DNA from 3 places in the Actimicrobium sp. GrIS 1.19 genome. Region 3 is predicted to be linked to each of the others. Evidence: predicted binding sites of a transcription regulator. Region 3 holds the regulator's gene; each other region holds the start of a gene.
What was found. The regulator sigma-54, encoded in region 3, starts transcription at its own class of promoters, with help from an activator protein. The targets are predictions, from matches to a motif close to TGGCANGNAANCTGCTTT.

Region 1: the regulator sigma-54 is predicted to act here: its motif matches at 2,570-2,587, upstream of RCH09_RS04785 (TorF family putative porin).
Region 2: the regulator sigma-54 is predicted to act here: its motif matches at 4,700-4,717, upstream of RCH09_RS14805 (CmpA/NrtA family ABC transporter substrate-binding protein).

Annotation. Positions count from the first base shown of each region.
Region 1 covers NZ_JAXCHT010000004.1:70,330-77,526, reverse strand. Annotated here, with positions in the region: gene RCH09_RS04800 (DMT family transporter) at 1-350, opposite strand, end outside; gene RCH09_RS04795 (YifB family Mg chelatase-like AAA ATPase) at 498-2,021, opposite strand; gene RCH09_RS04790 (accessory factor UbiK family protein) at 2,176-2,418, opposite strand; gene RCH09_RS04785 (TorF family putative porin) at 2,650-3,372, shown strand; gene RCH09_RS04780 (P-II family nitrogen regulator) at 3,385-3,723, shown strand; gene RCH09_RS04775 (ammonium transporter) at 3,734-5,305, shown strand; gene gshA (glutamate--cysteine ligase) at 5,532-6,830, shown strand; gene gshB (glutathione synthase) at 6,830-7,197, shown strand, end outside.
Region 2 covers NZ_JAXCHT010000021.1:73,077-80,273, forward strand. Annotated here, with positions in the region: gene RCH09_RS14775 (endonuclease/exonuclease/phosphatase family protein) at 1-182, opposite strand, end outside; gene ybaK (Cys-tRNA(Pro) deacylase) at 219-710, shown strand; gene plsY (glycerol-3-phosphate 1-O-acyltransferase PlsY) at 774-1,379, shown strand; gene RCH09_RS14790 (PEP-CTERM sorting domain-containing protein) at 1,558-2,334, shown strand; gene RCH09_RS14795 (putative Na+/H+ antiporter) at 2,261-3,523, opposite strand; gene tsaD (tRNA (adenosine(37)-N6)-threonylcarbamoyltransferase complex transferase subunit TsaD) at 3,523-4,551, opposite strand; gene RCH09_RS14805 (CmpA/NrtA family ABC transporter substrate-binding protein) at 4,836-6,080, shown strand; gene ntrB (nitrate ABC transporter permease) at 6,091-6,996, shown strand; gene RCH09_RS14815 (ABC transporter ATP-binding protein) at 6,999-7,197, shown strand, end outside.
Region 3 covers NZ_JAXCHT010000004.1:203,445-210,641, reverse strand. Annotated here, with positions in the region: gene RCH09_RS05490 (KpsF/GutQ family sugar-phosphate isomerase) at 77-1,105, shown strand; gene RCH09_RS05485 (KdsC family phosphatase) at 1,105-1,641, shown strand; gene lptC (LPS export ABC transporter periplasmic protein LptC) at 1,638-2,234, shown strand; gene lptA (lipopolysaccharide transport periplasmic protein LptA) at 2,279-2,857, shown strand; gene lptB (LPS export ABC transporter ATP-binding protein) at 2,854-3,597, shown strand; gene RCH09_RS05465 (RNA polymerase factor sigma-54) at 3,617-5,098, shown strand; gene hpf (ribosome hibernation-promoting factor, HPF/YfiA family) at 5,208-5,567, shown strand; gene RCH09_RS05455 (RNA-guided endonuclease InsQ/TnpB family protein) at 5,817-7,022, shown strand; gene RCH09_RS05450 (enoyl-CoA hydratase/isomerase family protein) at 7,119-7,197, shown strand, end outside.

The DNA.
Region 1 (7,197 bases), 130 kb from region 3:
ATGGCATCCGGTGCGCGCCAATTGCTGGCTACAGCGATAACGATCGGCAATGTTCCAATAAGCATCGCGGGCAACGGCGCGCCGGCGAACTGGATCGCGCTGGCCAGCGCCGCGTAGTAAAGCAGATTGCCCACCAGCGCCAGGGCAAACGCCATCCGCCAGTCGCGCGCGGACAATAAAACGATGCGACGGCGGTCGAGGACGGCGGGGACAAGGGCAATCACGCCAAATGCGATGTAGCGTCCAAACGACAGGACCAGGCCCGGATACTCGGGCAGCAACACTGGCGCAATAAAAACCAGCCCCCACATCAGGCCCGCGCCCAACGCGCAGGCGACGCCGATCAGCATGCCATGCTGCGCAAAACAAGGTACCGAAGAGCGATTGCCAACGACATGTTTGATCCGATTCCAGGAATTGACGGCACACGGATGCTTGATCGCCGTGCGTACGACGCAGAACGATAGCAAACTTTCGGCGCATCCTCGCCAGATCGGCTACTGCTCGCGCAGTCCGCGACGATATTGGATTGCCTCGGCCACATGCGGCAACGAAATTTGCTCAACCCCTGCCAGATCGGCAATCGTGCGGGCAACCTTGAGAACCCGATGATACGACCTGGCGGACCAGTTCAATCGCTGCATTGCCGATTGCAACAGCTGTTCTGCCGCGCTATCGGGCTGGCAATGCACGTCAATTTCCTGGGTGGTCAGGAAATTGTTAGCCTTCCCGGCGCGTGCCTGCCCGACATCAAAGGCTCGGCCAACACGCTGCGCAATCGCGGCGGATGGTTCGCCTTCTGCCGGTTTGAGCAAGTCACTGTGCGGCAACGCCGGAACCTGGATCTGCATGTCGATCCGGTCAAGCAATGGCCCCGAAATCCGATTTTGGTAGCGCGCAACCTGTTCGGGCGTGCAACGGCATTTATTGGCGGGGTGACCCAGATACCCGCACGGGCAGGGATTCATGGCGGCGATCAACTGGAACCGTGCCGGAAAATCGGCTTGCCGCGCCGCGCGCGAGATGGTGATGCGCCCGGACTCCAGCGGCTCGCGCAATACCTCGAGTACCTTCCGCTCGAATTCCGGCAGTTCGTCAAGAAACAGCACGCCGCGATGTGCCAGTGAAATCTCGCCAGGCCGCGGTGTATTACCGCCGCCAACCAGTGCCACGCCCGATGCCGTGTGGTGTGGCGCGCGGTAGGGCCGCACTTTCCAGCGCGCGATCGAGAAGCCCGACGACAGCGACTGTACCGCCGCCGACTCCAGTGCCTCTTGGTCGGTCATTGGCGGCAAAATGCCGGCGAAACGCGCCGCCAGCATGGATTTCCCGGTACCCGGCGGTCCCGCCATCAGGACGCTATGAGCGCCAGCTGCCGCGACCTCAAGCGCCCGCTTGACCTGCAGCTGCCCCTTTACATCGGCGAAATCGGGATGGTCGGGCCGCGCCGGCTCGGCGACGCAACGATGGCGGCCAATCCTGGCCTCACCGGTCACCGCAGCGAAGTGGGCACATACCTGCAACAGCGAATCCGCCGGAAAAATCGCAGCGTCCTTCACCAGGGCCGCCTCGTCGGCATTGGCCCGAGGCAGAATGAAGCCGCGCTGCCGACCCGACAAATCACCGTCGCTGTGCATGGCAAAGGTCATCGCAAGCGCGCCCCGAATTGGCCGAAGCTCGCCCGACAAGGACAGCTCCCCGGCAAATTCGTACTTGTCGAGCTCACCCGCCGGCATCTGTTCTGAAGCAGCAAGAATTCCAAGTGCGATCGGCAGATCGAATCGTCCCGACTCCTTGGGCAGGTCGGCGGGGGCCAGATTGACGGTGATGCGGCGCGCAGGAAATTCAAAACGGGCGTTTTGCAGCGCCGCGCGGACGCGGTCCTTGGACTCCTTGACTTCAGTTTCCGGCAAGCCGACGATCGTGAAATTGGGGAGGCCATTGGCCAAATGCACCTCGACGGTGACTTCAGGCGCCTGCATTCCGGCTAGAGCGCGACTTTTCAGGACGGCCAGCGTCATGAAGGTTCAAATTGCCACATGATGACTTTCCTGATGCGTATGAATTTCGGAAAGTTTGCGGCAAAGCACCAGCGACCTTCTTGATATGGAACAGCACCCGACCGGATTCCCCGATCGCCATGCGAAATGTCCGGCTTTGCGCTAACGCAGCGCGCTAGGGCTTGTTCAACTGCGCCTCCAGGGCCGCGACCTGCGCCTCAAGCGCTTCAAGCCGGGCCCGGGTCTTCTCCAGCACCTGCGCCTGGATGTCAAATTCATCACGCGTGACCAGATCAAGCTTGGTAAAGCCTTGCGCCATCATTGCCTTGACGTTCTTCTCGATATCTTTGGCCGGCGAATTCTCAATTGCCTGGCTGATCTTGTTCTGCATGTCGGTAAAGAAATTGGTCTTGTCCATGGTGTTTCCTTTTTAATGAAATTGGCACCAAATCAGTGCGTCCGGCGATGGACCGCATTATATTGGTGCTGCACGCCCGCTTGTCATACTGCTGTAGCAAGGGGGTCGGTCCAATGTTACGCACAAAGCAATGTTTTCCCGCAAATTCTGGTGGCACGAGTCCTGCTAATGTAGATCGAAACCCGCGGTTCTGTCGTAATTTTTTATCCAACAACTCTACAGGGAAACACAATGAAAAGACTGATCCTGGCCTGTGCCGTCGCAGCAGCCTTTGTAGGTACGCTTGCCCACGCGGAAGACGCCAAACCCGACAATGAATTGAGTTTCAATGCCGCCCTGTCCTCGGATTACCGCTTCCGCGGCATTTCGCAGAGCCGCAAAATGCCGGCCCTGTCGGGCGGCGCCGATTACGTCAACAACCCTACCGGTCTGTATGTTGGTACGTGGCTGTCCACAATCAAGTGGACCAAGGATGCGGGCGGCGGCGGTGACGTCGAAGTCGACATCTATGCTGGCAAACGCGGCGAAATCGTCCCTGACGTGTCGTACGACTTCGGTATCCTGACCTATCAGTACCCTTCCAATGACCTGCACCCGCGTGCCGAGACCACCGAACTGTATGTTCAGGTCGGCACCGGCCCGATGTATGCCAAGTATTCGCAGTCTGTCACCAATCTGTTCGGCTTCGTTGACAGCAAGAACAGCAGTTACCTTGATCTTGGCGCAAATATCGACATCGCCGAAGGCACCCAGCTGAACCTGCATGTTGGCCATCAAAAAGTCGCGCACAACACCGACTTCAGCTACACCGACTGGAAAATTGGCGCAACCAAGGACCTTGGCTTCGCCAGCGGCAGCATCGCAGCCATTGGCACCAACAGCGATGCCTACGTCGGCAAGGGCAAAAACCTGGGCAAGGCAACTCTCGTCGTCTCCATCAGCAAGACTTTCTAATCGAGGCCAGTCATGAAACTGATCACCGCCATCATCAAACCCTTCAAGCTCGACGAGGTCCGTGAGGCCTTGTCGGCGATCGGGGTGCAGGGCATCACCGTCACCGAGGTCAAGGGTTTCGGCCGTCAGAAAGGCCATACCGAGCTGTATCGCGGCGCCGAGTACGTGGTCGATTTCCTGCCAAAAACAAAGATCGAAGCAGCGGTTGACGACGCCATCGTCGACCAGGCTATCGAAGCCATTGAAACCGCAGCCCGCACCGGAAAAATCGGTGACGGCAAGATTTTCGTCTACGACCTGCAGCAAGTGGTGCGGATTCGTACCGGCGAAACCGGCAAAGAAGCGCTCTAAGGGGACACTAATGAAAAAACATTTTGCAAGTTTTATCGCAGCGGCCGCACTGCTTTGCGCGGTGGGCATCACCCCAGCCGCAATGGCAGCTGACGAGGTTGTCGCCAAGCCGGATGCGCCGGCTGTAGCAGCACCTGCAGCAGCGCCGGTTGCTGCTCCGGTTGCCGCGGCACCAGCTGAGGCTGCACCAGCTGCCGGCGCCCTCGCGGTTCCGGCGCCTGCGCCTGCTGCTGCCCCTGCGGCTGCGGCCGCTCCGGTGCCAAACAAGGGTGACACTGCCTGGATGATGACCGCCACGGCGCTCGTGATCCTGATGACGATCCCGGGCCTGGCCCTGTTCTACGGCGGCCTGGTCCGCTCGAAGAACATGCTGTCGATCCTGATGCAGGTGTTCATGGTGTTCGCCGTGATCATCGTGTTGTGGTGCATTTACGGCTACTCGCTGGCATTCACCGAAGGAACGCCGTTCATCGGCAAATTCGATCGCCTGTTCCTGAATGGAATTTTCGATCCGGCCAAGGCAACCTTCGCCACTGCAGCAACCTTTTCGAAGGGTGTCGTGATTCCTGAGTTCGTCTATGTGGTGTTCCAGGCAACCTTCGCGGCAATCACCTGTGGCCTGATCATCGGCGCCTTCGCAGAACGTGCCAAGTTTGCCGCCGTGCTGCTGTTCATCGTGCTCTGGTTCACCTTTTCGTATCTGCCGATCGCCCACATGGTCTGGTTCTGGCCTGGTCCTGATGGCATCAAGGATGCGGCGTCACTGGCCTCCGAAACAGCAAAAGGCGGATGGTTGTGGCAAAAAGGCGCACTCGACTTCGCTGGCGGTACCGTGGTGCATATCAATGCCGCCGTGGCTGGCCTGGTCGGCGCCTACGTCATCGGCAAACGGGTTGGCTATGGCAAGGAATCGATGGCGCCGCATTCGCTGACGATGACCATGATTGGCGCTTCGCTGCTGTGGGTAGGCTGGTTTGGTTTCAATGCCGGCTCGGCACTCGAAGCAGGTGATGTCGCAGCACTGGCGTTCGTCAATACCCTGCTGGCAACGGCAATGGCAACCATTTCATGGGTGTTCGGCGAGTGGATCACCAAGGGCAAGCCTTCCATGTTGGGTGGCGCTTCCGGTGCAGTTGCCGGCCTGGTCGCCATCACGCCAGCCTGCGGTTTTGTCGGTCCGATGGGCGCGCTGGCAATCGGCCTGTTGGCCGGTCTCATCTGCCTGTGGGGTGTCAATGGTCTAAAACGCCTGCTGGGCGCGGATGATTCGCTGGACGTGTTCGGCGTGCATGGCGTCGGCGGGGTGCTCGGCGCCTTGCTGACCGGCGTGTTTGCAGCTCCTTCGCTGGGCGGTCAGGGAATCTACGACTATGTCGCCAACAAGATGGCGGCAGATTACTCGATCCTCGATCAAGTCATCATTCAGGGCCAGGCCGTACTGACCACGATTGTCTGGTCGGCCGTCGTCTCCCTGATTGCTTACAAGGTGGTCGACCTGATCATCGGCATGCGTGTGGCAGAGGAAGAAGAACGCGAAGGGTTGGACATTTCCAGCCACGGCGAATCGGCTTACCACTCCTGATCCATGTCAAACTCTGGCTGACCGGTGCTGTGCCGGCGGCCGGTTCTACAAGGCGCTTCCTTCCAGAAGCGCTTTTTTTTCGCGCTGATCTTTAAAAATGACGTATTGCCCTAATGTAAAAATTCGGCTGATTACGCAGCCCGGCCGCAAAACGGTTGCGGGGATAACCGTTAGAATCTGCCTCATCGTGCGAGCATGATTTCGCACCGTCCTGTCAAAGGTTTACATGGTTCCGCATCTCGTCACGGCCCTGAACGGCCCACTTCTCGACCTCGAAAAAAAAATCCTCGACGCGACTCCCGCCATTGAACGGTGGTTTCGGCTTGAATGGCAAGAACACACACCGCCGTTCTATTGTTCCGTCGATCTGCGTAACGCCGGCTTCAAGCTGGCGCCGGTGGACACCAACCTGTTTCCGGGCGGCTTTAACAATCTCGCGCCGGAGATGTTACCGCTGGCCGTGCAGGCTGCCATGGCGGCGATCGACAAATATTGCCCGGATGCCAAGAATCTGCTGCTGATTCCCGAAGGCCACACCCGCAATACGTTTTATTTGCAGCATATATCGCGGCTGGTGCAGATATTCCGCCAGACAGGCTTGAATGTGCGGCTGGGCTCGCTGTCGGAAGACATCAAGGAACCCACGCCAATCGCACTGCCGGATGGCACCACCCTGGTTCTGGAGCCGCTTGAGCGCTCGGCCAATGGCCGTCGCCTCGGACTGAAAAACTTCGACCCCTGTACGGTGCTGCTCAACAATGACCTGTCGGCAGGCATCCCGTCCTCGCTCGAAAACGTCAACGAGCAAACCCTGCTGCCGCCGCTGCATGCCGGCTGGGCGATTCGGCGCAAGACCAATCACTTTGCCGCTTACGATGAAGTGGTCAAGAAATTCGCCAAGATGATCGACATCGATCCGTGGATGCTCAATCCGTATTTTGCCAAGGGCGGTTCGGTGAACTTCAAGGACGGCACCGGCGAAGATGCGCTGGTGCTCCAGGTCGACGCGCTGCTGACCCGCATCCGCAAGAAATACCGCGAGTACGGCATCAAGGAAACCCCGTTCGTGATCATCAAGGCCGATGCCGGCACCTATGGCATGGGAATCATGACGGTCAAGGACGGCAGCGAAGTACGCGGCCTGTCACGCAAGGAACGCAACAAGATGTCGGTCGTCAAGGACGGCGTCGAAGTCACCGACGTAATCCTGCAGGAAGGCGTGCATACCTTCGAGCGCATCAACGATTCGGTGGCCGAACCGGTGGTGTACATGATCGACCGCTACGTCATCGGCGGCTTCTATCGCGTGCACGCCGATCGCGACGTCAATGAAAACCTGAACGCGCCGGGCGCGCATTTCGTGCCGCTGGCCTTTGCCCACCAACACTCGCTGCCGGACCTGCACGCCAAGCCCGGCACCACCGCACCGAACCGTTTTTACCTGTACGGCGTGGTCGCCCGGCTGGCGTTGCTGGCGGCCTCGATCGAGCTGGAAAAAACCGATCCCAATCCGGAAATCTACTAATGAAAATTGCCTTCATCGCCGATCCGCTGGACGGCTTCAAGACCTACAAGGATTCGACCTTTGCGATGATGGCCGAAGCGGCCGGACGCGGCCACGAGATCCATGCCTTCGAGCCGCGCGACATGGCATTTTCCGGCGGCGCGGTGACGGCCAACGTGGCGCAACTGACCCTGACCGGCGAGGCGCAGGATTGGTACCGCGCCGCGCCGCGACAGGCCAGGGCCTTGAACGAATTCGACATCGTGGTGATGCGCAAGGACCCGCCGTTCGACATGGAATACGTCTACACCACGTATCTGCTGGAGCTGGCCGAGCGCGACGGCGCGCGCATCGTCAACAAGCCGGCCGCGATCCGCGACCACAACGA
Region 2 (7,197 bases), on a different contig from region 3:
TGCGAAAAAATTTCCTGGAAACCAATGACATCGGCATCGAGCCGATCAAGCTGTTGTGCCAGCCAGCTGATTTTTTGGTCGTACTGCTCGATCGAGTACGGCTCCTGGTTTTCATAAAAACGCGTGCCGGGTAAGGCCAGATTCAATACATTGAAAGTTGCGAAGCGAATTTCATGCTGCATAATTGGCCTCCTGATCGTTCTCACAGCGTAGCACGCATGGCAAAAAAAGATCACATCTCCGAGACACCCGCCACCCAATTTTTACGCAAGCAAGGCGTCGCGTTTACCGAGCATCCTTATGCGTATGAAGAGCACGGCGGCACCGCGGTATCCGCGCGCGAACTTGGCGTGGACGAACACGCGGTGGTCAAGACGCTGGTGATGCAGGACGACGCCGCCAAACCGCTGATTGTGCTGATGCATGGCGACCGCAAGGTATCGACCAAGAATCTCGCGCGCCAGATCGGCTGCAAGGCGGTCGAGCCCTGCAAGCCCGAGGTGGCGCAACGGCATTCCGGCTACATGGTGGGCGGCACCTCGCCGTTCGCCACAAAAAAAGCGCTGCCGGTCTATGTCGAACAGGGTATTCTTGCGCTCGAAAAAATCTATATCAACGGCGGGCGGCGCGGCTATCTGATCGGCATTGCGCCAGCGGTATTAACGGCGCTGGTAGCGGCGCAACCGGTGCAGTGTGCGTTGGAAGAATAGATCGGGCCTGGCCACCCGGCAGGATCACCAACATAAAATCAAAAATCATTCACGGAGTACGTCATGTCCACGCTGCTGTTTGTTCTCGCTGCCTATCTGATTGGCTCGATCTCGTTTGCCGTCGTCGTCAGCCGCCTGTTCGGGCTGTCCGACCCGCGCACCTACGGCTCGAAAAATCCGGGCGCGACCAATGTCCTGCGCAGCGGCAACAAGGCGGCAGCGGTACTGACGCTCATCGGCGACGGCTTCAAGGGCTGGCTGGCGGTCTGGCTGGCGCTGCGTTTTGGCCCGCAATACGGGGGCGAGGACAGTGGCATTGCACTGGTCGCCATCGCCGTGTTCCTCGGCCATCTGTGGCCGGTGTTCTTTCGCTTCGTCGGCGGCAAGGGCGTCGCCACGGCACTGGGCGTGCTGCTCGGCATTAACCTGTGGCTCGGTGTTGGCACGCTGGTGACCTGGCTGGCGATTGCGTTTGCATTTCGCTATTCATCGCTGGCGGCGCTGGTGGCTGCGGTGTTCGCACCGTTTTATTACGGCCTGTTGTTCGGGGTTGATGCGATGCTGCTGGCGGTGCTGGTGATGAGCGCGTTGCTGATCTACCGGCATCGCGCCAATATCGCCAATCTGATGAATGGCAAGGAAGGCAGGCTGGGCAAGCGCAAGGTGTGATTGCGGGCGCAGTGCGCTTCCAGTCGAGGGCAAGATTCAACGCGGCTATGCGGTCGCCACCGCAGACAGCGGTCGCAGTGGCGGCGTACGCTGTCTGCGCGTCAGCGGCAAATCTTTCCGCGACGCAGGCAGCGCCCCCGTTCGCCCCCGTTAACCAGCACCCGACCCAGGAGTCCTCATGAAACGGAATGGCGCATCCATCGCGAAGCGCTGCCTGCTTGCCCCTGCGGCAACGCTGGCAATAGCGCCGCAGCTTGCCGCGGCCTCCTACAAGTACGAGTACACCGGCCGCATCTTTCCCGTGACGTCGATCTCACCGCTGGAGGTCAATCCGACCAATCCGTCGGGCACGCTCGTCAATGACGGCTCGGTGTCTGCCGTGATCTATTCACCGACATTGCTCTCGGCGGGCAACGGCATTCCGCAGGGTGTCGATTTTTCGATCACCGGCAACGATGGCTTCGGCGCCACCACGCTGCAGTATTCCTGGCTGGAGTTCTACAATCCTGCGCCCTTCGATCCCAACTGCGGCCCGGGCACGCCCTGTCATCCGGACAATATCGGCACCTTCAATATTGGCGCGGTCGATGCCGCCGGCATCCCGCTGCAGTGGAACCTTGGCATTGATTATTCGTACCGGGCGCCCACCGGGCGATTGTTCTCGCGGGTATTCATGACCGGAGCCGACCTTGACGGCGTCAGCGAGGGATACGAGGGGTTCCAGTATTTTTCGGGAACGCTCGCCAACGCTCCGGGTACCTGGAGCGTGAGCGTGGTGCCCGAACCAGCCACCTATGCGATGCTGCTGGCTGCGTTGGGCCTGTTTGGCTGCATGCGGCTGAAGCATTTTCGCCCGGTTTGGACGACGCTTGCCATTTCTTTTACAGCAGCAAAAAGCACCCGGCCGCCACCGCAGTCGGCAATAGCGCTGCCACGAACAATTGCAAGGCACTGATCGAACCTTCATCAAAGCTGTCATGCAAAATCGCGAAGCCGGCCGGATTCGGCGCATTGGCAATCACGGTCAGGCCACCGCCAGTGATGGCGCCGGCCACCAGGGCATATTTGGCCGAATCGGTCATGCCGCTCACCAGCGAACCGAGATAGGTCAACGCGGCATTGTCGGTAATCGCCGTCAAACCGACCGCGCCAAAGAACAGCACGGTCGAATCCAGCCCGGCCAGCAGCGGTTGCAGCCACCAGGTTTGCTGCTTGCCCAGCACCACCAGTCCGGCCAGAAAAAATCCGACCAGCAAGCCTTCGCGCAGCATCAACGGGTCCTGATGGCGCTGGTAGGCTTCGGTGTAACCCAGGAAAAACAGGAACAGGCCGAGAAACGCGACCGGATGATGGCTGGTCAGGACCGTCCCGGCCAGAAACAGCAGATGGATCAGGATCACCGGCAGTGGCATCGGCGGCCTGTCGCTGGGGGGCATCGGATTGCTCAGTCCGGCCAGCTCCTTGCGGCACAGCAGCGCCACGCCCAGTCCATTGATCAGCACCGCCAGCGCCGCCTTCCAGCCGAACACGCTGCTCATGAAACCGATATCCCAGCCCCACGCCGAAGCCACCATCAGCACCGGTGGCGCCGCATACGGTGTGAGCACGCCGCCGATCGAGACATTCACCAGCAGCACCGCCAGCGTCGTGTATTTGAACCGGTTCGACAATCCGCGCACGTAGTAACGATCGCGCAGCATCAGCGCCGCCAGCGTCATCGCGGCCGGTTCGGTGATCAGTGAACCCAGCAGCGGGATCAGCGTGAGTGTCAGCACATACTGCGCGAAGGCCGGTGGCAGCGGCAGCCAGCGCGTCAGGGTTTCGACGCTGCCCTGTGCCAGCGTCAGGATCGGGCGGGTGCCGGCGATGACCAGGATCGCGAAGACGAACAGCGGTTCGGTAAAGTTCTGCTGCTCGAGATAGTCGATGGCCGGCTGCGTTCCGGAGAGCGCGACGATGCAGAGCGTCAGCACCAGCGCCCACAGTCCGAACACCACCTCCACTTCGCCCAGCAGATGCCAGATGCCGGCATGGCGCGGATGGCTGTGCGACAGGTGATCAAAGAACTTGGTGCAGAAGGTGTGCAGCACCGCCACGCCAAACAGCGCCGTGCCGATCAGTTCCAGCGTCGTCGGCCCGGCCATCAGGCGGCCGTCAATTCGGCCAGCGGCCAGCGCGGGCGCACCGTGAAGGCATAATTGCGGCTGGCCTGGGTCGGGTCATGCTTGAGCCGCAAGCCGCCGGCAAAGGCGATCATCGCGCCGTTGTCGGTGCAAAATTCCAGCTCCGGGTAGTACACCTTGAAATGCTTGCGCGCGGCCGCCGCGTTCAGCGCGGCGCGCAACTGCGTATTGGCGCCGACGCCGCCGGCAATCACCAGCCGCTTCAGGCCGGTATGCCGTAGCGCGTTGACCGACTTCGCCACCAGCACCTCGACGATCGCATCGACGAAACCGCGCGCGATGTTGGCGCGATCCTGATCGCAGACCGCGCCGGGGTGATTCTTGACGACCGTCAGGACGGCCGTTTTCAAACCGGAAAAACTGAAGTTAAAGTCCTTCGTATGCAGCATCGGCCGCGGCAGCTTGTAGGCCAGCGGATCGCCGAATTCAGCCATGCGTGAAATGGCCGGGCCGCCCGGGTAACCGAGCCCGAGCAGCTTGGCCGATTTGTCGAAGGCTTCGCCGGCGGCGTCATCCAGCGTTTCGCCAAGCAGCGTGTAGCGCCCAACGCCATCGACCCGCATCAACTGCGTATGCCCGCCCGAGACCAGCAGCGCGACGAACGGAAACTCCGGCGGATTGCTCGCCAACAGCGGCGACAGCAGATGTCCTTCCAGGTGATGAATGCCGAGGACCGGAATGTCCAGCGCCAGTCCGAGCGCGCACGCTACCGAGGCGCCCACCAGCAGCGCGCCGGCCAGCCCCGGTCCCTGGGTGTAAGCGATCGCACCGATCTGGGTGCGCTGCAATCCAGCCGCATCGAGCACCTGCTCCAGCAGCGGAATGGCGCGCCGGATGTGATCGCGCGAGGCCAGTTCCGGCACCACGCCGCCATATTGTTCGTGCATCGCGACCTGCGAGTAGAGCGCGTGCGACAGCAGGCCGCCATCGGTGTCATACAGCGCGAGTCCGGTTTCATCGCAGGAGGATTCAACGCCGAGAACAATCATGGAGGTGGGCAGGGTGGAGTGGGGAAGCGCCATTGTAATGGCAAAACTCCGGCCGCCGGCCGCGGCACCGATCTGGTGCGCCGCACAACGCTGGCGCGAACATGAGCGCTGCCGGCGCGTTTTTCACTCCGATTCCGGGACGATCTGCTGGCACAGCGCTTGCAATGCTTACTTCGTCTCCTGTTCAGGCTGGCAGTGGCCCGAGCGGTACTTCAGGCGTCCGACCCTTCGCGCAAGCGCATGCAGCGGCCGGACGCCATTTTTTTGTCTTTTCCGAGGATGCCATGACCGATACCGTTCCGACCATCAACCCCACCCGCCGCCGCGTCTTGACCGCTGGCGTTGCTGCCGGCGCCCTGGGCGCATTGGCCACCCGTGGAGTCTGGGCCGCCGGCTCCGACAAGCCCGAGAAGGAAGAAGTCAAGGTCGGCTTCATCCCGCTGACGGACTGCGCGTCGGTGGTGATGGCCTCGGTGCTCGGATTCGACAAGAAGTACGGCATCAAGATCGTGCCGAGCAAGGAATCTTCCTGGGCCAGCGTGCGCGACAAGCTGGTCAACGGTGAACTCGACGCCGCCCATGTGCTGTACGGCCTGATCTATGGGGTGCACCTCGGCGTTGCCGGTCCAAAAAAAGACATGGCAGTGCTGATGACACTGAACAATAACGGCCAGGCGATCACGCTATCGAAAAAACTCGCCAACGCTGGCGCAGTCGATGGCACGTCGCTGGCCAAGCTGATGCAGACCGACAAGCGCGAATACACCTTCGCTCAAACCTTCCCGACCGGCACCCATGCGATGTGGCTGTATTACTGGCTGGCCGCGCACGGCGTCGATCCGATGAAGGACGCCAAGGTCATCACCGTACCGCCACCGCAGATGGTGGCCAACATGCGGGTCGGGGCGATGGATGGTTTCTGCGTGGGCGAACCGTGGGGCCATCGTGCCATTGTCGACGGTGTCGGTATCACCGCGGCCACCACGCAGGACATCTGGAAGGACCACCCGGAAAAAGTGCTCGGCACCTCGGCCGAGTGGGTCCAGAAGTATCCGAATACCGCGCGTGCCCTGACCGCCGCCATTCTCGACGCCAGCCGCTGGATCGATGCCTCGCTGTCGAACAAGAACAAGATGGCCGAAACCATTGCCGACAAGTCGTATGTCAACACCTCGGTGGACGTGATTAACCAGCGCATTCTCGGTCGCTATCAGAATGGCCTGGGCAAGTCGTGGGACGATCCGAACTACATGAAGTTCTTCAACGATGGCGCGGTGAATTTTCCGTATCTGTCGGATGGCATGTGGTTCCTGACGCAGCACAAGCGCTGGGGCTTGCTCAAGGGCGATCCCGACTATCTGGCGGTGGCGACCTCGATCAACCAGATTGCCGTCTACAAGGATGCCGCCGCGATGGCAAAAGTCAGCGTGCCAAAAGACGTGATGCGCTCGTCGAAGCTGATGGACGGCACCACCTGGGATGGCAAGAATCCGAAGGCCTACGCGGCGTCGTTCAAGATAAGGGCATGAGGAGCCGATGATGACCCCCACTGTTGACAACGCCATGCAGATGACGCCGACACCCGCCGCAGTAACGTCGACGCGCACAACCGAAACGCAGCCCGGCGCGCGCACCGAACCACCGAAAAAATCGGCCGGCACGTTGTCCTTGCAAACGCTGGTGCTGACGGTATTGCCGCCCCTGCTCGGATTGGCCGTGATGGTGCTGTTGTGGCAAATCGTCGCAATGAAGAATGAAGGATTTCCGTCGCCCATGACGACGTTCACGGAAGCCATCAAGGTTTTTTCGGACCCGTTCTATCGCAAGGGGCCGAACGACCAGGGCATCGGCTGGAACATCCTGGCGTCGTTGCAACGTGTTGCGGTGGGTTTTGGACTTGCGGCGGCAGTCGGCATCCCGCTTGGCTTCGCGATTGGGCGCTTCAAATTCCTGTCCGGCATGTTCGGGCCGATCATCAGCCTGTTGAAACCGGTCTCGCCGCTGGCATGGTTGCCGATCGGACTGCTGGTCTTCAAGTCTGCCAATCCGGCGGCGATCTGGGCAATTTTCATTTGCTCGATCTGGCCGATGATCATCAACACGGCCGTCGGCGTGCAGCGCGTGCCGCAGGATTACATGAATGTGGCGCGCGTCCTGAATCTGTCGGAGTGGAAGATCCTGACCAAGATCCTGTTTCCATCGGTGCTGCCGTACATGCTCACCGGTGTGCGACTGGCCATCGGTACCGCCTGGCTGGTGATCGTGGCGGCGGAAATGCTGACCGGCGGCGTCGGCATCGGCTTCTGGGTCTGGGATGAATGGAACAACCTCAACGTGCCGCACATCCTGATTGCCATTGCCGTCATCGGCGTGGTCGGTCTGCTGTTGGAGCAGGCGCTGGTGGCGCTGGCACGCGCTTTCACATACGAAGATTCGGGGACCTGATCATGGACGAAAAATTCATCGAAATCCAGCATGCCGAGATGTCATTCCCCCTCAAGCGCGGTCATTTCCAGGCGCTCAGCGACGTCAATCTGAATGTCAGGAAAGGCGAGTTCGTCACGCTGATCGGTCACTCGGGTTGCGGCAAATCGACGCTGCTGAACATGATCGCCGGTCTTACCAGGGCAACCGGCGGACTGCTGC
Region 3 (7,197 bases):
TCGGAGAAAAATCAAGACGCCATTTTAGTTGGCGCTGGCAGAATTTTTGCTTTGTGATTTCGTTTATACTTCAGCGATGAGTGTACCCCATCAAAATTCCGTCTCCCCCCTCCTCTCAATCGAACGTGCACAGCGCGCACTGCAGCTTGGCCGCGAAACCCTGCAGATCGAAGCCGATGCCTTGCTGACACTGCAGGAACGCCTGACCGGCGAGGTCGGCAGCCGCTTTTCGCTGGCGGTCGGTCTGCTGCTCAACTGCACCGGTCGCGTGGTCGTTTCAGGCATCGGCAAGTCGGGCCATATTGCGCGCAAGATTGCCGCCACCTTTGCCTCGACCGGCACCCCGGCCCTGTTCGTCCATCCGGCCGAGGCGGCGCATGGCGATCTTGGCATGGTCGCGGCCGACGATGTCTTCCTGGCGATTTCCAATTCCGGCGAAACCTCCGAGTTAATGGCAATCGTGCCGACCATCAAGCGCATGGGTGCCACCCTGATCTCGATGACCGGCAATGATGCTTCCACGCTGGCCCAGCTGGCCACCGTGCATTTGAATGTTGCGGTCGACAAGGAAGCCTGCCCACTGAATCTCGCACCGACTGCCAGTACCACCGCGGCGCTGGCGCTGGGCGATGCGCTGGCGGTGGCCTTGCTCGACCTGCGCGGCTTTCGTGAAAAGGATTTCGCGCGCTCGCATCCCGGCGGCGCGCTCGGCCGGCGGCTGCTGACGCTGGTGCGCGATGTAATGCGCAGCGGCGATGCGGTGCCGGCAGTCACACCCGAGGCATCCCTGTCGGCTGCGCTGGTCGAAATCACGCGCAAGGGCATCGCCATGACCGCGATTGTCGATGAGCGCTTCCATCCGGTTGGCGTGTTCACCGATGGGGACCTGCGCCGCCTGATAGAGCATGTCCAGGATTTCACCAAGCTGTCGATCGCCGATGTGATGCACCCCAATCCACGCAGCATCGGCGCCGACCAGCTGGCCGTCGATGCGGTGCAGATGATGGAAGAATTCCGCATCAACCAGCTGCTGGTGACCGATGCCGATGGTGTTCTGATCGGCGCATTGCACATTCACGACCTGACCCGTGCCAAGGTGATTTGATGGGGTCGACGTTGCAGCAGGCGATGACGCGGGCGGCGCAGGTCAGGCTGATGATCTTCGACGTCGATGGCGTGCTGACCGACGGCAGCCTGCACTACGACGCCGACGGTGAAGTACTCAAGACCTTCAACGTGCACGACGGGCTGGGCATCAAGATGCTGCAGCAGTCGGGCGTGATGACCGCCATTATCAGCGCGCGTCAATCGTCGATGGTGCTGCGCCGCGCCAAGGACCTCGGCATCACCCATGTCTTTCAGGGCGGGCACGACAAGCGCATTGCGTTCGACCAGTTGCTGGCGCAAACCGGTGTCACTGTCGCCCAGTGCTGTTTCATTGGCGACGACGTGATTGACCTGCCGATTCTGCGGCAGGTCGGATTTGCGGTCAGTGTGCCAAACGGTCACGATGAAGTGCGCCAGCGCGTGCATTACATCACGACCGCAGCGGGCGGTCGGGGCGCAGTGCGCGAGCTGTGTGATCTGGTACTGCGTGCGCAAGGCAACTATGAGGCGGCACTGGCGCCGTGGCTGGCATGAATCGGGCGGTCACCGCCAACCGCTTTCGGCTGGCAATCCTGGTCACGCTCAGCCTGGTGCTGGTACTGGGCAGTTACTGGGTTCTTGAAGTGCTGCGCAAGAGCGGCGACGCCGGCGCCACGCGGCCGGTGCGCACCGCACCCGACTACTACGTGCAGAAATTCACCTTCGTCAAAATGGCCAAGGCAAGCAACGCGCGCTACAACATTTCCGGCGACTTGCTGGTCCACAATCCGAAAGACGACTCGTTCGAGGTTACCCGGCCGATTGTCAACAACCTGGTCAGTGGTCGACCGGCGACGGTGATGCACTCCGATCGCGCGCTGGTCAACAGCGGCAGCTCCGAAATCCAGATGATCGGCAATGTCGATGTCAACCGCCCGGCCTCGGGCGCCTCCGAACGCTTTCACATGATCTCGACGTATTTGCTGCTGCTGCCCGACGACGACATCATGAAAACCGACAAACCGGTCGAACTTGCCCTGGGGACTACCGTGCTGCACGGCACTGGCATGGTCGCCAACAACAGCACGCGCCAGCTTGACCTGGCCAGTCGCGTGCATGGCGTCTACGTGCCGGCAGTGGCGAAATAGCCCGTGCGCACCAACCCGATTGCATGACATCACCTGGACATTCCATGAAACTGTTTTCCTTCCTTTTTTTGCTCATGCTCAACGCTGCCCTGATGGCCAGCGTGCATGCTGAGAAAGCTGACTCCACCAAGCCCACGGTCGTCGATGCGAACCAGATGGCCTATGACGACGTCAAGCAGATCAACACCTTTACCGGCGACGTGATCCTGACCCGCGGTACCTTGACGATGAAAGCCGCACGCGTGGTGGTGACGCAGGATGCCGCCGGCTATCAGTTTGCGACGCTGTACGCCGGTCCCGGCGCCCTGGCCAGTTTCCGCCAGAAGCGTGATGGGGGTCCCGACCTGTGGATGGACGGGCAGGCCGAACGCATCGAATACGACGGCAAGACCGAACTGGTGAAACTCTTTTCGAAAGCAAGAATGCGTCGACTCGACGGCAACAAACCCACCGACGAAGTCGAGGGCGAATTCATTTCCTACGATAGCCGCAGCGAATTTTTTGCCGTCAACAACACCCCGGCCGGTGGCGAGAGCAAGCCCGGCGGCGGTCGCATCAAGGCCGTGATCCAGCCGCGCATCACCACGCCGGCTGCGGCCGTCCCGGCAGGTGGCGCCAAATGAGCCAGAGCAATTTGAGCGTGCGCGGCCTGCAAAAAAGCTATGGCGTGCGGCAGGTCGTCAGCGACGTCTCGCTCGATGTCGCCAGTGGCGAGGTGGTCGGCCTGCTCGGCCCGAACGGCGCCGGCAAGACCACGTCGTTCTACATGATCGTCGGGCTGGTGCCGTCGGACGCCGGCGCGATCTGCCTTGATGGCACCGATATCTCACGCCTGCCGATCCATCAGCGCGCCGTGCTGGGACTGTCCTATCTGCCGCAGGAAGCCTCGGTATTTCGCAAGCTGACCGTGGCCGACAACATTCGCGCGGTGCTGGAATTGCAGCGCGATGGCGGCAAGCCCTTGACGCGTGCGGCGATCGACAAGCGACTCGATACCTTGCTGCACGATTTGCAGATCGAAAAGCTGCGCGACAACCAAGCCATGTCGCTGTCCGGTGGCGAACGGCGGCGCGTCGAAATTGCGCGTGCACTCGCTACCAATCCGCGCTTCGTGCTGCTCGATGAACCGTTCGCCGGGGTTGATCCGATCGCCGTCATCGAGATCCAGCGCATCGTGCGCTTCCTGAAAGAGCGTGGCATCGGCGTGCTGATCACCGATCACAATGTGCGCGAGACGCTCGGCATTTGCGACCGCGCGTACATCATCAACCAGGGTGCCGTGCTCGCCAGCGGGCGCCCGGACGACATCATCCAGAATGAGTCGGTCCGGCGCGTCTATCTGGGCGAACACTTCCGCATGTGAAGCCAGTTCCTCCGCGCGCATGAAACAGTCCCTTCAACTCCGCACCTCGCAGCATCTGGCGCTCACGCCGCAGTTGCAGCAGTCGATCCGGCTGCTGCAACTGTCGACGCTCGAACTGCATCAGGAGCTGGAGCAAATGCTCTCGGATAACCCGTTGCTGGAGCGGCTGGATGATCCGCTCGACCACTCGATCCGGCTGCTCGCCGACGGCGCCATCGGCGCCGATGGCATTCGGCAGCAGGGTGCCAGCGAGGACGCCAACGCGCCGCCGCCATCCAGCGACAGTGACGGCAGCGCACCGGACCAGAATGAGTCGGCCGAGTCGGCCGTCAATGGCGAGAGTGACTGGAGTTTTGACGATGTTGCGCGCACCGGCAAGACACCGGACGACGAAGACTCGCGGCCACAGCTGGAAGCGCCGGTCTCGACCTTGCGCGAGCACCTGCTCGAACAAATGCGTGTGACGGTACGCAACCCGCGCGACCGGGCGCTGATCGAGTTGATGATTGATGCGCTCAACGACAACGGTTATCTGGACGATACGCTGGAGGCCATCCACGAACGACTTCCGGCCGAGCTGGAAGTCGAAGCGGAAGAGTTGAGCATTGCCTTGAAACTGCTGCAGAGCTTCGATCCGGCCGGCGTCGGCGCCCGCAATGCGGCCGAATGCCTGGCGCTGCAGATCCGGCGCTTCCCCAGTGTTCCGATGGTCACCCGGCGCATGGCGCTGGGCATCGTCGAACAGCATCTGAACCTGTTCGCCCAGCGCGACTTCGGCAAGCTCAAGAAAATCCTCGACTGCGACGACGAGGACCTGCGCGAGGCGCAATGCGTGATCCGGCAATGCAATCCGCACCCGGGTGCGCTGTTTGGTTCCGGCACCTCCGACTACGTGGTGCCGGATGTGATCGTCAAGCGCCTGCGCGGAAACTGGCAGGTGATGCTCAATCATGATGTGATGCCGCGCCTGCGCGTCAATGCGCTGTACGCCAACATCCTGAAGCAAAACAAGGGCGACGCATCGCTGACTTCGCAGCTGCAGGAAGCCAAGTGGCTGATCAAGAATATGCGTCAGCGATTCGATACGATTTTGCGCGTGGCACAGGCCATCGTCGACCGCCAGCGCAACTTTTTCTCGCACGGCGCCGTCGCCATGCGCCCGCTTGTCTTGCGTGAAATTGCTGATACACTGGGTCTACACGAGAGCACTATTTCCCGTGTGACAACCCAGAAATATATGCTGACCCCGCATGGCATGTTCGAGCTGAAGTACTTTTTTGGCAGCCATGTCGCCACCGAAGCTGGCGGCGAAGCGTCTTCCACGGCGATCCGGGCACTCATCAAACAATTGATAGGAGCTGAAGACCCGAAAATTCCATTCTCTGACAGTAAAATTGCAGACATGTTGGGAGAACAGGGCATGGTCGTCGCCAGACGTACCGTCGCAAAATATCGCGAAGCGCTCAAGATCCCTCCTGTGGCCCTGCGCAAGGCTTTGTAGTTTTCTCCGTAGTTTTGTTTTTCATGTCGTACCTGTCGTTGTGTTCGGACGTGCCAGTCTGACCGCGCACACACCGAACCGCCAGCGGCACTATTCAAAGGAGCGCTGTATGAATCTCACAATCAGTGGACATCACCTCGAAGTGACCCCTGCCATCCGCGAATATGTGCAAACCAAACTTGAGCGTATTCGACGCCATTTCGATCATGTCATTGATATCGCTGTCATCCTGACCGTCGATAAACTTCCTGAAAAAGAAAAGCGGCAAAAAGCAGAGATCAACCTGCACCTGCGTGGCAAAGACCTGCACGTCGAAAGTATTGCGCATGATTTGTATGCGGCCATCGACGCTTTGATCGACAAACTCGATCGGCAAGTTATCAAATACAAAACCAAGTTGCAGGCACATCAGCACGACGCGATCAAGCACATCCCTGACCCGGCTGCGATCCTCGTCTCCACTTCCTGATCAGACTGGTTGCCGGGCAGACCGGCATGACTCCACTGAGGGCGCATTCGATGCGCCCTTTTTGATTTTGACCAGGTGTGCGGCAAGCCCCGCCCTTCAGGTTGAAGTCATAGGCACGGTCGGCGCTGCCGGCCAAGATGTTGACGTGTTCGCTTGTCACGTTGCATTCCGACACGGTAATGTTCGAGTATGCTAATTCAACGCGCTTACAAATACCGCCTACGCACCAACGGTGCGAACACGCGCGCAATGCGCCGCTTCGCCGGCTGTGGGCGCAAGGTGTGGAATTTGGCATTGAACCTGCAGCAGGCGAACTACGCCGCTGGCGGCAAGTACATCAGCTATGCGGCGATGTGCAAACACCTGACCGGCTGGCGCGCAGCGCCGGCTACAGTATGGTTGTCGGACGCGCCGGCGCATACACAACAGCAGGCGCTAAAAGACCTCGATCGTGCGTACCAGAACTTCTTCGCCGGTCGGGCCGACTTCCCGACATTAAAGAAGAAGGGTCGGGCTGACAGCTTCCGTTACCCGGACGCAAAGCAGTTCAAGGTCGATCAGGGCAACGGACGAATCTTCCTGCCCAAGCTTGGCTGGATCCGCTACCGCAACAGCAGGACGCTGCTCGGCACGCCGCGCAACGCCACCGTCAGCGCGGCAGCCGGCGACTGGTTCGTGTCGGTACAGACGCAGTATGAGGTCATAGAGCCGGTGCCGGTGGCAACCGATGCCATCGGCATTGACCTCGGCATTGTGCGTTTCGCCACCCTGTCAGATGGCGCATTCATCGCACCATTGAACAGTTTCAAGAAGCACCAACAGCGCCTGGCGAAATACCAGCGCTGCATGAGCAGAAAAGTGAAATTCAGCAGCAACTGGAGAAAAGCCAAGGCCAAAGTCACGGCAATTCACCGTGACATCGCCAATGAGAGAAATGACTTCCTGCACAAGACGACAACGACTATCAGCAACAACCACGCGTTGGTCGCGGTCGAAGATTTAGAGGTCGTGAACATGACAAGGTCGGCGCAGGGGACTGTTGAAACCCCGGGCAAGAACGTGCGTGCTAAGGCAGGATTGAACCGGTCGATCCACGATCAGGGCTGGGGCGAGTTTAGCCGCCAGCTCGCGTACAAGCTCAACTGGAATGGCGGATTTTTCATGCAGGTGCCCGCCCACCATACCAGCCAGACTTGCCCGTGCTGCGGGCATGTCGACAAAGCCAACCGAAAGACCCAGTCGGCGTTTCTGTGTACCATTTGCCGGTACCAGAACAACGCCGATGTCGTCGGCGCGATCAACGTACTCGATCGCGCCCTAGCGCAACTTTCTAAACCGAGTACTGAAGAAGGGCCGGACACGGCCCGGATCGCCTGTGAAGTGAACGGAGCAATCAGTCCGTCAGCAGCAGGAACCTGCCGAAGCGACGTGCAAGAGGTTCTGCATGCGCAGTAGGAATCCCTTCGTTTTCGCACAAGCGGCAGCCATCAGGCTGAGACGGGGGAGGATGTCAACGGTACACTTGCGGTCTGCCCAACTCGACACATTACCATGACCGAATTCATTCACACCGCACGCAACCACGCCACCGGCATCATCACACTGGATCGCCCGAAGGCCCTCAACTCGT